DNA from 3 places in the Streptomyces sp. CNX435 genome. Region 1 is predicted to be linked to each of the others. Evidence: riboswitches for the same ligand, from Rfam matches in the RefSeq annotation. Region 1 holds a riboswitch; each other region holds the start of a gene.
The links. Region 1 has a riboswitch for cyclic di-AMP ahead of T328_RS04390 (aggregation-promoting factor C-terminal-like domain-containing protein). Riboswitches for the same ligand answer to the same signal wherever they lie in the genome.
Positions count from the first base shown of each region.

Region 2: another riboswitch for cyclic di-AMP. It lies ahead of T328_RS17945 (M23 family metallopeptidase); the one in region 1 lies ahead of T328_RS04390 (aggregation-promoting factor C-terminal-like domain-containing protein).
Region 3: another riboswitch for cyclic di-AMP. It lies ahead of T328_RS20230 (transglycosylase family protein); the one in region 1 lies ahead of T328_RS04390 (aggregation-promoting factor C-terminal-like domain-containing protein).

Region 1 is NZ_JCANTA010000002.1:233,352-237,597, forward strand. Features, by position in the region: gene T328_RS04385 (FadR/GntR family transcriptional regulator) at 1-168, shown strand, start outside; gene T328_RS04390 (aggregation-promoting factor C-terminal-like domain-containing protein) at 253-1,146, opposite strand; cyclic di-AMP (ydaO/yuaA leader) riboswitch at 1,153-1,326, opposite strand; gene T328_RS04395 (hypothetical protein) at 1,430-2,002, opposite strand; gene T328_RS04400 (DUF397 domain-containing protein) at 2,392-2,640, opposite strand; gene T328_RS04405 (Sco1979 family transcriptional regulator) at 2,641-3,501, opposite strand; gene T328_RS04410 (ATP-binding protein) at 3,736-4,212, shown strand; gene T328_RS04415 (hypothetical protein) at 4,209-4,246, shown strand, end outside.
Region 2 is NZ_JCANTA010000010.1:4,593-8,838, forward strand. Features, by position in the region: gene T328_RS17935 (putative endonuclease domain-containing protein) at 51-821, shown strand; gene T328_RS17940 (VOC family protein) at 879-1,244, shown strand; gene T328_RS17945 (M23 family metallopeptidase) at 1,476-2,627, opposite strand; cyclic di-AMP (ydaO/yuaA leader) riboswitch at 2,639-2,781, opposite strand; gene T328_RS17950 (cytochrome P450 family protein) at 3,126-4,246, opposite strand, start outside.
Region 3 is NZ_JCANTA010000012.1:102-4,347, forward strand. Features, by position in the region: partial or broken gene T328_RS20225 (UDP binding domain-containing protein) at 1-193, shown strand, start outside; gene T328_RS20230 (transglycosylase family protein) at 352-1,560, opposite strand; cyclic di-AMP (ydaO/yuaA leader) riboswitch at 1,564-1,756, opposite strand; gene T328_RS20235 (dipeptidase) at 1,997-3,205, opposite strand; gene purE (5-(carboxyamino)imidazole ribonucleotide mutase) at 3,358-3,885, opposite strand; gene T328_RS20245 (5-(carboxyamino)imidazole ribonucleotide synthase) at 3,893-4,246, opposite strand, start outside.

The DNA of each region.
Region 1 (4,246 bases):
GACGCGGTACGGGCCCAGGACCCGAACGCGGCCGAGGCGGCGATGCGCAGGCTGCTCGCACAGGCGGCGCACGACCTGGCCGAGCTGAGCGCGGCACCGGGCCCGGAGCCCACCCCGGCGCCCGCGGCGGCGGACGAACAGGGGACCGAACAGGGGGCCGGGGCGTAGCCGGCGCACGAGCGCGCCCCGCCGCGCGGACGCATCCGCACGACGGGGCGGCGAAGAACTCCCGCGGGCCCACGGCCCCGGGGGTCAGTACCAGTTGTTGGCCTGCCAGAACTCCCAGGCGGCGCACGGGCTGCCGTAGCGCTCGTTCATGTAGTCCAGGCCCCACTCCAGCTGGGTGACCGGGTTGGTCCGCCAGTCGGAGCCGGCCGACGCCATCTTGTCGCCCGGCAGGGCCTGCATGAGGCCGTACGCACCGGAGCTGGGGTTGGTCGCGGTGTGGTCCCAGCCGCTCTCCCGCTCCACGATGTTGCTGAAGCAGGTGAACTGGTCCGCGGGCACGATCTCCCGGGCCGCGGCCTGGATGCCCGACTCGGTGGTCGGGACGCTCGCCTGCGACGCCTCCGTGGCACCGCCGGAGCCGCCGGAACTCCCGGAGGACGACGCGCCGTTCGGGTCGATCGACTTGTCGACCTTGCCGCCCTCGGTGTCGATGCGCAGCTCGGTGCCGACCTTCAACGCGGCCGGGTTGTCGCCGATGGCCTTCTCGTTGTCGACGTACACGCGCTGCCAGCCGCCGGGCACGTCGTACTTCGCGGCGATCTTGGACAGCGTCTCGCCGGCACCGACGGTGTGCTGGACGTAGCGCTGCTGCTTCTCGCTCTCGGCGGCGGTCTGGTCGGCCTCGGCGGGCTTGCTCTCGGCCTTCCCGTCGAGGTCCAGCTCCTGGCCCGGGAGGATCAGGTGCGGGTTGTCGCCGACGGCAGCCTTGTTGGCCTCGTACAGCCGCTGCCAGTCGGCCCCGAATCCGTTGTCCTCGGCGATCTCCGAGAGGGTGTCGCCCTTTTCGACCGTATAGGCGTGCGCGGCGGTCGCCGCGACTCCGCCGGCGACGGGGAGGGCTATGCCCACTCCCGCGGCGGCGGCATAGCGGCGGGTGGAGCGCGACTTGGGCGCGCGCCGGGTGCCGGTTCCGGCCATGGTGGCTCGCTCTTTCTCCGACGCCTGCGAAGTGAGCTGTCGGGTTCGGGCTGGAGTTGCCCGGCCGCGTCGTGCGGTGCGGCTTCACCCCGAGTCGGGGAGTCCGGTGCGGTTGCCACCGGGCCTCCGGCCGACGGAGAAATGGTTCCCCCGCTCCTGCCCGAACGGCTGTGGGGACGACGGTTCCGGGCTCCGACGGGCAGGATTCGGCGTACCGGAGCACGGTGCTCGCGTCTGCGAACCTCTCGGACACTAGGAGATCGAACGGCAGATCACAAGAGGATCACGAGGATCCACGCGGACTCTGACGCTCCGTGGCTACGCGTGCACGTGTAGGGCGGTTGGTGCGCTTGTGGCGTTGGACACCTCCGCCGCGGCGCAGCGCCTCCAGCAGCGGCGGCCCCGCCGGTACGACGAGACCGTGCACCCCGCGGTCCGCGGCGCCGGACAGCGCGGCCCGCCAGGCGTCCGGCCCGGCCGGCGCCGCCACCGGGGTCCAGGGCCCGGCGCCCGGCTCCTCGTACCCGGGCCCGGCGGGCGCCAGCCGGCGGAAGGCGGGCACCGTCGGGGCGACGGCGACGAGTTCCGCGCACCGCCGGGAGTCGGCGGCGAGCGCGAGCCGGCGCTCGCTCAGCAGCACGACGGTGGCCAGCGCCCGGGCCAGCCACGCGGCCTGCGGAACACTGTCGGGCAGGGCGACGACGAGCTTCGCCCGGTTCGTGGCGCCGGCCAGGGCGGCGGCGAGCGCCAGCACGTCGTGCGCCGGGTCCGGACCGCCGTCCAGCCACAGCGCGTCGGCGCCCGCGGAGTCGTACGCCGCGCACTCCGCCAGCCAGACGCCGGGCTCCTCCGGCATCTTGGGGAGCAGTACCCCGACGTGGACCGCCCGTCTAGCGCCGGCAGCGCCGCCGGACGGGGGTGGAGATGCGCTCATCGTGGGCCTCCCCGAGTGGCTGATGAGGGCCATCGGGGGCATACCGTACGCCGTTACGTCGCGTAAGGCAGCGGTTCGTGCACCCACAGTTCATGATTTCTGGAATTCCACGAGCGCCCGTACCCCCCGCAGACGCCGAGGGAGGGGACGCCCCCCGGGCGTCCCCTCCCTCTCTGTGCTCCCGGCCGGCGGCCCGCGTCAACCGACGCGGGCCACACCCCCGTTCGCCGGGTCGTGCTCGCCGTCCAGCGGGACCGGCGAGTGGACCCTGCGGCGCCGCCGCACGTGCGCGGCGGCGGCGCCGGGCTCGGTCATTCCGGGCTGCGGGAGAGCAGGAAGTCGGCTTCGCCGGCCTTCGCGCCCTCGATGAAGGCGTCCATCTCGCCGGGGGTGTAGATCAGGGCGGGGCCGTCGGGGTCGGCCGAGTGCCGTACCGCTATCCGGCCGTCCCGCAGCCTCATGGTCTCGACGCAGTTGCCGCCGTTGCCGCCGCTCCACGGCTTGCGCCAGCCCTCGGCGCCGAGGTCCGCGGCCGGCATACCGTTGTAAATGCGTTCCATTCACAGCTCCTTGCGGAAGTCCCGGAGGATCTCCTTCGTGCGTTTCGCCGTCGCCGCCTGGGCCGCCATGTGGTCCAGCGCGGCGAGGTGAGAGGCCACCTCGTGCCGGCCGTCGAGGTAGACGGCACCGGTGAGGTACTCGGTGTAGATCATGTCCGGCAGCTCCGGAACCGCGAACCGGAAGAGGACGAAGGGGCTGTACGTGCCCGGGTGGTGCCCGGTGCGGAACTCCGCCATCTGGAGCGTGACGTTCGGCCGCGAGGCGACGTCGAGGAGCCGGTCGACCTGCGCGCGCATCACCTGGCCGTCGCCCACCGGGCGGCGCAGCACGGTCTCGTCCACGATCGCCCAGAACCGCGGCGCGTTCTCGCGGGTGAGCAGCTCCTGGCGCTCCATGCGCAGCGCGACGTGCCGCTCGATCTCCGCGGCTCCCACCCGGCCGAGGGAGCCGACCTTCAGGACGTGCCGCGCGTAGTCCTCGGTCTGCATGAGGCCGGGCACGAAGTGCGGCTCGTACGACCTGATGAGCGACGCCGCGCCCTCCAGGCTCACGTACATGCTGAACCAGTCGGGCAGGATGTCGTGGAAGCGCTGCCACCAGCCGGGCTCGTTGGCCTCCTCGGTGAGCGCGACGAAGGCGTCGACCTCCTCCCGGTCGATGCCGTACGTCTGCAGCAGCAGCTGCACGTACGGGACCTTCAGCGCGACCTCGGCGGTCTCCATCCGGCGGACCGTGGCCGGGGCGACGCGCAGGATCCGGGCCGCCTCCTCGCGCTTCAGCCCGGCGTGCTCGCGCAGCTCCTGCAACCGCTTGCCGAGAACGACCTGCCCCACGGTCGGCGCGGACCGCGGTTCGCTCACGCCATACCTCCCTGTCGGAATGCCTCAAGCAGTGTGCCACGCCCAGTGCTTCGTGCCCACAGTGCAACAGCAACTCTGAAAAATTCACAGTGGGGGTTGCCAAGTGGTCGCGGCGGGACCATAGTTTGGGATGTGAGCCAGTCCACACAGCTGCATCGTTCGGGGGTCGTGACGCAGGACCCCGGCGTGCCGGGGGCCCGTTCGGGGGCGGATGCGGTGCGGTGCGGTTTCGAGGTGCCAGCACGAACGGAGGCCGTTGCGGTCGCCCGCCGGCTGGCCCGCGAGCAACTGCACCGCTGGGAGGTGGAGGGCGAGGTGGGAGACAGCGCCACCCTCGCCCTCTCGGAACTGGTGACCAACGCACTGCTGCATACGGGGAGTCGGCGCATAGGGTGCGAACTGCGCTGCAGCGCCGACAGCCTGCGGCTGGCCGTCACCGATCAGGGTGACGAGCCGGGAAGTCTGCGGGTGCAGCGGTCGTGCGCGGACGAGCAGGGTCGGGGGCTCCTGCTCGTCACCGCGGTAAGCAGCAGCTGGGGGGCGTATGACGCCCGACCCGGCCCGGGCCTGGTGGTCTGGGCGGAGCTGCGCCGTGAGGCGTCGGCGGCCGGGGGGGCCGCCGCGCCGAGCCACCGGCGGGCCGGTGCGTCGGACACATCGGGGGTCGACGCGGTGGCCGGCCGGGCGGTCGTCGAACGGGCGGCCGGATGATGCGCACCGGGCCCGGCGGTCGGCTGCGGCTGGC
Region 2 (4,246 bases), on a different contig from region 1:
ATCTGCGGCTGCGGTTGAGGGTGGCGCAGGCCGGGCGGGCGGAGTTGGTCGTGAGCCACAGTGCGGCTGCCCATCTGTTCGGGGTCGAGCAGCTGGCCGTGCGGCCGGAGTTCACCCACGTGCGGGGGCGGGGGCGGGCGCCGGAAGGCGGTGTGCTGCATCGGACCGGGGTGGGCGAGGAGGAGATCACGACCGTCGCCGGGCTGCGGGTGACGAACCCCGACCGGACCCTCGTCGACCTGCTGCGCACCGCGGAGCGGGATGCGGCGATGGTGGCGGTGGAGTCGGCGTTGACGCGGCGGCCGTTGGTATGCGGGGGCGGGTCGCCGCGGCGGTGGCGGGAGCAGGTGACCGATCTGCACGCGGTCTCCGAGGCCCTGGCCGGCACCGGGCAGCGGCGGGGTGTCATCGCGGCGCGGCAGCGGCTGGCGCTGGTCGACCCGCGCTCCGGGTCTCCTGCTGAGACGATCGCACGGCTGCGCATGTACGACGTCGGGCTGCGGCCGCTCAGCCAGGTGCCGTTCACCGCGCCCAACGGGCGGCTGATACGGGTGGACTTCTTCTTCCCGTTGGCGGGGCTCGTCGTCGAGATCGAGGGATACGGCCTCCACCGCGGCCGGGCGGCCCACTTGGCCGACGTCGAGCGCCTCAACGACCTCGGGCGCTGCCCCGACGTCCGGCGCATACTGCGGTTCACCGCGGCCGACGTCTTCGAGCGGCCCCAGCGGATGCTGCACACCATCCGCGCCGTCCTGGGTGAAATCGGCGCCGGGCGCGGTACGGGCGCGGCTGCCCTGGCTGCGGCGGTCAAAGCTGCTTGAGCGGACACGGCTACCGGTCCACCCCGAGCTGTCGGTCCCTCGTGGCAGGGTGACCGCATGGACGCCTACGTCAGAAACATCGTGCTCGACTGTGCCGACGCCCGCGAGCTCGCCGACTTCTACACGCGGTTGCTCGGCATGCGGGTCATCCGTGAGGAATGGATGGTGATCGCCAAGGACGAAGACAGCTTTCCACGGCTGGCGTTCGAGGAGGTGGCGGGCTACCGCCCGCCGCTCTGGCCCGACCTCGACCGCGAGTATCCCCAGCAGATGCACATCTGCTTCGGCGTCGACGACTCCGCCGCCGCCGGCGAGCTGGCGCTGCGGCTGGGGGCCACGCGGCTCTCCGAGGAGGGCGGCAGTTGTCCGGTGTTCGCCGATCCGGCGGGGCATCCGTTCTGCCTCTGCGGGCCCGGGGAGTAGTCCGCCCCGCCCGCTTGCGGCGGACGGGGCGGAAGTGCCGACGGCCCTGGTGTTCGGGGGGTCGGCCACCAGGGCCGCCGGCGGTCTCGGCGCGCGCCCGGACGCCACGGGGGAAGGTGCGTACGGGCACGCCGGAGACATGGGAGATGGTTTATGGGGGCTTGCGGTCTTCGGGCGGGCGGGGTGCTCCGGCCTCTGGGGCCGGCCGGGGTGCCTTCCCCGCCGCGCCGGTCAGACCGCGGCGCCGTTGTTGCGCAGCCAGGCCAGCGGGTCTATCGCGTCCCCGCCGCCGGGTCGTACCTCCAGGTGCAGGTGCGGGCCGGTGACGTTGCCGGTGGCGCCTACGCGCCCGATGACGTCGGCGGTCGTGACCTCGCCGGAGGACTGGATGATGGAGGACAGATGGCAGTACCAGATCTCGGTGCCGTCGTCGAGCGTGAGGACGATGCGGTAGCCGTACGAGCCGGCCCAGCCGGCCTCGGTGATCGTGCCGCCGTGCACGGCCTTGACCGGGGTGCCGGTGGAGGCGGCGAAGTCCTGCCCGGTGTGGCCCGCGGCCCACATGTCGCCGGACTCGCCGAACGTCGAGGTGAGCGTGTAACCGCTGAGCGGGGCGACGTAGCTGGCGGCGAGCTTGGCGAGGCGCTCGGCCTCCGCCTTGCGGCGGGCCTCCTCCTCGGCCTTGCGGCGGCGCTCCTCCTCCAGGCGGCGCTGGCGCTCCTCTTCCGCCGCCTTCGCCTCGGCGGCCTCTTCGGCCGCCTGCTCGGCGGCCTCGGCCTCGGCGGCGGCGCGGGCCGTGGCGTCGGCCTCCGCCTGCTGCTGGTCGGCCTGCTCCAGGATGCGCGCCCGCAGGGCCTCGCCGGAGTCGGCGGTCGGGGTGGCGGTGTCCGAGCCGGTGTCGGCGGCGTAGCTGACCTGGGTGAGGGGTGCCGTGGTGACGACCGTGTCGTCGGCGGCGGGCTCTTCCTCGGTGGGCACCAGCTCGCCCACGCCCGGCAGGCTCTCGGCGTCCGGGAGTTGAGCGCTTATCCCGCTCGTGACGGCGTCGACCTGGTCGGGCATGGATATCGCGACCGGCGGCTTCTCCTGCGCCGTGGCCATGCTGCCCGCACCGACGGCGGCGAAGACGCCGACGCCGAGTACGGCGCCGCTGCGCGCCATGCTGCCGCCGCGCTGCTTGGCGAGACGCCGACGGCCGCGGGAGGGAAGGTCGTCCTCGGGGAAGACTTCGTCGACCGGCTCTTCGGCATAGCCGACCGGCTCTTCGGCGGCGTAGCCGGTGGGCGCGTACCCCTCGGGGGCGTTGCCACCGGACGCATAGCCGTCGTAGCCGTAATCGTCATAGCCATGGCCGTAGCCAGGCCCAGACCTGTAGGACGCCACGAAGGCGTACTCCTTTCCTTCCTTCTCGCCTACCGGGTTAGCTGACGGGTTCGGAGCAGGAAGGTCTCCTACAGGCCGCCTCCTGGCGGAGGTTGGCCCGATTCACCCCAAGGTGGTGGTTCCCCGGTTCCCTAGGTGTTGCCGTTGCTGCAGTTGTGACGCGTGCGGGATTCGGCGACGGCGCACGGAGCCGCCTCTTGCGGCGGCAGTGACGACCGCGCTGCGTCACCGAACGCTAGCGGACGACGGCGTTCGATTCCAAGTCGTTCCCGTTATTCAGTTGTGCTTTGCTGCGGACGATACGGGCATGTACCTGTGGAAACGGACAAGTTGACGCACCGGCTACGCGGGGTGAGGTCCGGTCGTTAGCTGATCGTGCATCAGTTGTTATGCGGAGGGGCGCTATTCCATTACGGAGAGTGTGCGGGAACGGGAACGGGAGAGGGCGATCTGCGCGCCCCCGCACCCCCCGTCGCGCGCACACGGCGCCCACCGGCGTCAGGCGAGCCGTACCGGGAAGGACTCCAGGTCGTTCTGCGTCAGCACCGGCAGGTTCCGGATCTCCTCCACCGGCACCGCCGCCCGCAGCCCCGGGAAGCGCGCGAAGAGCGCCGGCAGCGCCACCGCCGCCTCCAGCCGCGACAGCGCCGCGCCCGGGCAGATGTGCGGCCCGTGCCCGAACGTCATGTGCCGGATCGGCGTCGGCCGCGCCACGTCGAAGACGTCCGCGTCCGGCCCGTGCTGCCGGGCGTCCCGCCCGATCGCGCGGTACGAGATGACGACGCCCTCGCCCTTCTCGATCACCGTGCCGGCGATCTCGATGTCCTCCGTCGCGAACCGCATCAGCAGGTGGGTCACCGGCGGGTCGTAGCGCAGCGCCTCCTCGATCGCCGTCTCCCACGCCACCTTGCCCGCCCGGACCATGCCGAGCTGCCCGGGGTGCGCCAGCAGCGCGCGCACGGTGGTGAGCAGGAGCGTGATCGTGGTCTCGTGCCCGGCCGCGATCATCGACTTCAGGTTGCCGACGACCTCTTCCTCGGTCAGCGGCTCGCCGCCCTCGTCGGCGAGGATCAGCGCGCTCGTGAGGTCGTCGCCGGGGTCGGCGGTCTTCTGTCGCACCATGTCCGTGAACACGCGGTCCAGCTCCGCCATCACCGCCAGCCGCTCGTCCTGCGGGGTGAGCATGGAGAAGAACGCCTTCCACAGCCGCATCTGCCGCGGTATCTCCGACTCGGCGACGCCCATCAGCGCGCACACCACCCGCATCGGCAGCGGCTGCGCGAAGACCTCCTTGAGGTCGACCACCCCGTCGCCCCCGGCCGCCGCGGCCTCCAGCGCGTCCAGCAGCTCGGCCGTCACCCGCTCGACCACCGGCCGCAGCGCGTCGAGCCGCCGCGGCGTGATGGCCTGCGCCGTCTTGGCGCGCAGCCGCCGGTGCTCGGCGCCGTCGACCGTGAACATCGACCGGCCCGGGTTGACCATCCCGATCAGCGGCCACTCCGACGTGACCTCGCCCGTCTGCCACAGCCGCCAGGCGCCGATGTCCTTGACCAGCCGGGCGTCGGTGAGCAGTTGCCGCGCCTCCGCGTGCCGCGTGACGGTCCACGCGGGCGCGCCCA
Region 3 (4,246 bases), on a different contig from region 1:
GGAAGACGCGCTGCGCGACGCCGACATCGTGCTGCACCTCACCGAGTGGCCGGAGTTCCGCGACCTCGATCCGGAGCACCTGGCGGCGGTCGTCTCCCGGCCGCACCTGATCGACGGCCGGAACACCCTGGACCCGGCGCCCTGGCGCGCCGCGGGCTGGACGTTCCGCGCCATGGGCCGCCCGGCGGCGTAGCCCGGTCGCCCGGCGGCGTAGCCCGTCGCCCGGCGGCGTAGCCCCGGCGATCGGCGCGCGCCCCCGCTGGCGCGCGCCCGGGCCCGTCCCGTCCCGTACACGGCGAGGCCCCCCGTTCCGCCGGAAACGGGGGGCTGCGCCGTGCCTACGGGGGACCCTCAGACGGTGACGCCGTTGTCGCGCAGGTACGCGACGGGGTCGACATCCGAACCGTAGTCCGGGCTGGTGCGCACCTCGAAGTGCAGGTGCGGCCCGGTGGAGTTGCCGGTGGAGCCGGACAGGCCGATCTGCTCGCCGGCGCCCACGGACTGGCCCACGCTCACCGAGGTGGACGACAGGTGGGCGTACTGGCTGTAGTGGCCGTCGTCGTGCTCGATCACGACGGCGATGCCGTACGCGCTGCCGTCGGCGCCGTTGCCGGCCTTGACGACGGTGCCGGAGCTGACGGCCTTGATCGGGGTGCCGGAGCCGGCGGAGAAGTCGACACCGGTGTGGTAACCGCTGGACCACGAGCCGCCGGCGGCCCGGTACGGGGTGGACACGGGGGCGTCGACCGGAGCGGAGAAACCGCTCGCCGAAGCGTCCGCGGCGGGCTGCTCCTGCTGCGGCTCCGCGGCCGGCTTCTCCTCCTGTGCGGAGGGCTGGGCCGGAGCGGACTCCGGCTCCTCCAGGGTGACCTCTTCGCCGCCGTCGAAGACGTACTCCTGGCCGGGGAAGATCAGGTCCGGGTCGTCGCCGATGACGTCCTTGTTGGTCTCGTAGATCGACTGCCAACCGCCCTCGATGCCGTGCTTGATAGCAATGTCCCACAGGGTGTCCCCGGAGACGACGGTGTAGGTGCCGGCCTTCTCGTACTTCTTCTCCGGCGCCGGGTCCTGCTGCGGGGCCTGCTCCTGCTGGGCGGGCTGCGCCGACTCGGGCTGCGCCGCGGGCTCGCTCTCCGGCTGAGCCGCCTCGCCACCGCCGGTGGAGAGGTCGGGGGCGGGGCCGCCCTGGGTGAGCCCGGCCTGCACGGAGCAGACCGGCCAGGCGCCGGGGCCCTGGGACGCGAGCACCTTCTCGGCGATCTCGATCTGCTGCTCCTTGGTGGCCAGGTCGGCGCGCGGCGCGTACTGCAGGCCGCCGTAGCCCTCCCAGGTGCTCTGCACGAACTGCAGGCCGCCGTAGAAGCCGTTACCGGTGTTGATGCTCCAGTCGCCGGTGCTCTCGCACTGGGCGACTCGGTCCCAGGTGTCGACGGAGGCGGCCTGGGCGTGGCCGCCGGCGATGAGGGGGATGGCGACGCCGGCGCTGCCGGCGGTGATGACGAGGGCCCTGCTGCCCCGGGCTATCCGGCCCAGGCGACGGTGACGTCCGCGTGCGGACATGGACATGCTCCTCTCCGACGCCTGCGAGGTGAGCTGTCGGGTTCGAGCTGGAGATGCCCGGCCATGCGGAGCATGGCTTCACCCCAAGCCGTCCCGCGCTTGCGCGCAGTCCGGCACTTACCTGGGTCCCCCGCTCCTGCCGTGAAAACTGAAGTGCCTGCCCGTCCCCGCCGACAGGATTCGGCGTTACGGCGACGAGGTGCCCGCATCGGTGGCGCGAGCACGGCGAGCACCGTAAACACACAGCCGAAACCAGAACAAGCTGTAAACCGCCGTCAAGGCCGTTTCCCACGTCACATGGGAATCAGCCCGACAATCGCCACATCCCGCGCCGCTCCTCAATCCCCCCTCGCGGGTGGAGACTTATCGATTCCAGAGGAGTCGGACACATTGCCCCATGACATGAGAATTCCGTGAGTGACTTATGTCACTCTGCTCAACCCCGGGCGTCCGCGGGACCGTCGAGCTGTTCGATGGTCGCGATCGACGGACCGCGCCGCGCGGCCACCTCGCGGGCGGCCGACTCGGCGTCGCGCAGCACCCGCAGCGCGTTCCGCCACAGCAGCCTGGCCAGGTCTTCTTCCGACCAACGGCGGTGCAGCAGCTCGGCGACGAGGTGCGGATAACCGGCCACGTCGGCGAGGTCGGCGGGGGTGAACGGGGTGCCGTCGAAGTCGCCGCCGATACCGATATGGTCGATTCCTGCCGCTTCGCGCATATGGTCCAGATGGTCCGCCACGGTGGCGGCCGTCGCCCGCGGTCGCGGGTTCGCCTCCTCGAACGCACGGCGTACGCGGTCCGCTTCGTCGCCCGCGTCGAACGGGTCCAGACCGCGGGCGCGCATGTGCTCGTCGATTTCCGCGGTCCACGCCACGGCGGCCGGCAGGACGAACTTCGGCACGAACGTGGCCATCGCCACACCGCCGTTGGCGGGGAGCATTTCCAGCACATCGTCAGGAATGTTGCGCGGATGGTCACATAGGGCGAGAGCGGACGAATGGGAGAAAACGACCGGCGCCTCGGTGACGCGCAGCGCGTCGCGCATGGTGGCCGGCGCCACATGGGACAGGTCGACGAGCATGCCGACCCGGTTCATCTCCCGCACCACCTCCTCGCCGAAGGCGGTGAGCCCGCCGTGCCGCGGCTCGTCGGTGGCGGAGTCGGCCCAGTCGGTGTTGTCGTTGTGCGTGAGCGTCATGTAGCGCACGCCGAGGCGGTGCAGGGCGCGGAGGGTGGCGAGCGAGTTGGCGATGGAATGCCCGCCCTCGGCCCCCATCAGCGAGGCGATCCGGCCGGCGGCCCGAGCGGCCTCCACCTCGTCCGCGGTCGTGGCCAGCCGCAGGTCCCCGGGATAGCGGTCGACGAGCTGCCGCACCACGTCGATCTGCTCCAGACACGCGCTCACGGCGGCGTCCCCCGCCAGCTCGGTGGGCACGTACACGGACCAGAACTGCGCCCCCACCCCGCCGGCCCGCAGCCGCGGGATGTCGGTGTGCAGCCGCGCGCTCTGGTCGACGGCGATGTCGCGCTTGTCGATGTCGTACGCCACCTGCTCGCGCAGGGCCCAGGGGAGGTCGTTGTGCCCGTCGACGACGGGGTGTGCACGCAGCACGTCGCGCGCACGCGCGATCAGTTCGCCGGTCATGGGTGGTCCTCCCTGCGCGGATAGCGTGGCCAAGGCCACGCTATCCGCGCAGGGAGTCCCCGCGAACGACCGGGTCCGGGTGCGCGGCGAGCCGCCGCTGGAACTCCCGGTGGCGGAACTGGTACGCACTACGGAACGAGGGCATCCGCCGGCTACGGCGCCGTCTCCTCCGCCCGCTTGCGCAGCCGGCGGCCCTTCTCCCGGGCGAGGCCGTTCAGCTCCTCCTGGAACGCCGCCATCCGGGCGCGCAGCTCCTCGTCGTGGGTGCCCAGGATGCGGGCCGCCAGCAGGCCCGCGTTGCGGGCGCCGGCCACGGAGACCGTGGCGACCGGGACGCCCGCGGGCATCTGCACGATGGACAGCAGGGAGTCCATGCCGTCGAGGTGCTTCAGCGGGACCGGGACGCCGATCACCGGGAGGGGGGTGACGGAGGCCAGCATGCCCGGGAGGTGGGCAGCGCCGCCGGCGCCGGCGATGAGGGTGCGCAGGCCGCGGGCGGCGGCCTGTTCGCCGTAGGCGATCATCTCGCGCGGCATCCGGTGCGCGGAGAGGACGTCGACCTCGTACGAGATCTCGAACTCGGCGAGGGCCTGCGCCGCCGCCTCCATCACCGGCCAGTCGGAGTCGGAGCCCATGACGATGCCGACCAGCGGGCCGCTTTCCACGCCCCCTGTACTCATACGATGCTCATTCCGTGATCGTCCCCCGCAGGTAGTCGGCGGCGTGGCGGGCGCGCTCCCGCACCTCGTCCAGGTCGTCGCCGTAGGTGTTGACGTGGCCGACCTTGCGGCCGGGCTTCACGTCCTTGCCGTACATGTGGATCTTCAGCCCCGGGTCCCGGGCCATGCAGTGCAGGTACGCCGGGTACATGTCGGGGTAGTCGCCGCCGAGGACGTTCGCCATCACCGTCCACGGCGCGCGCGGGCGCGGGTCGCCGAGCGGCAGGTCGAGCACGGCGCGCACGTGGTTGGCGAACTGCGAGGTGACGGCGCCGTCCTGGGTCCAGTGGCCGGAGTTGTGCGGGCGCATGGCCAGCTCGTT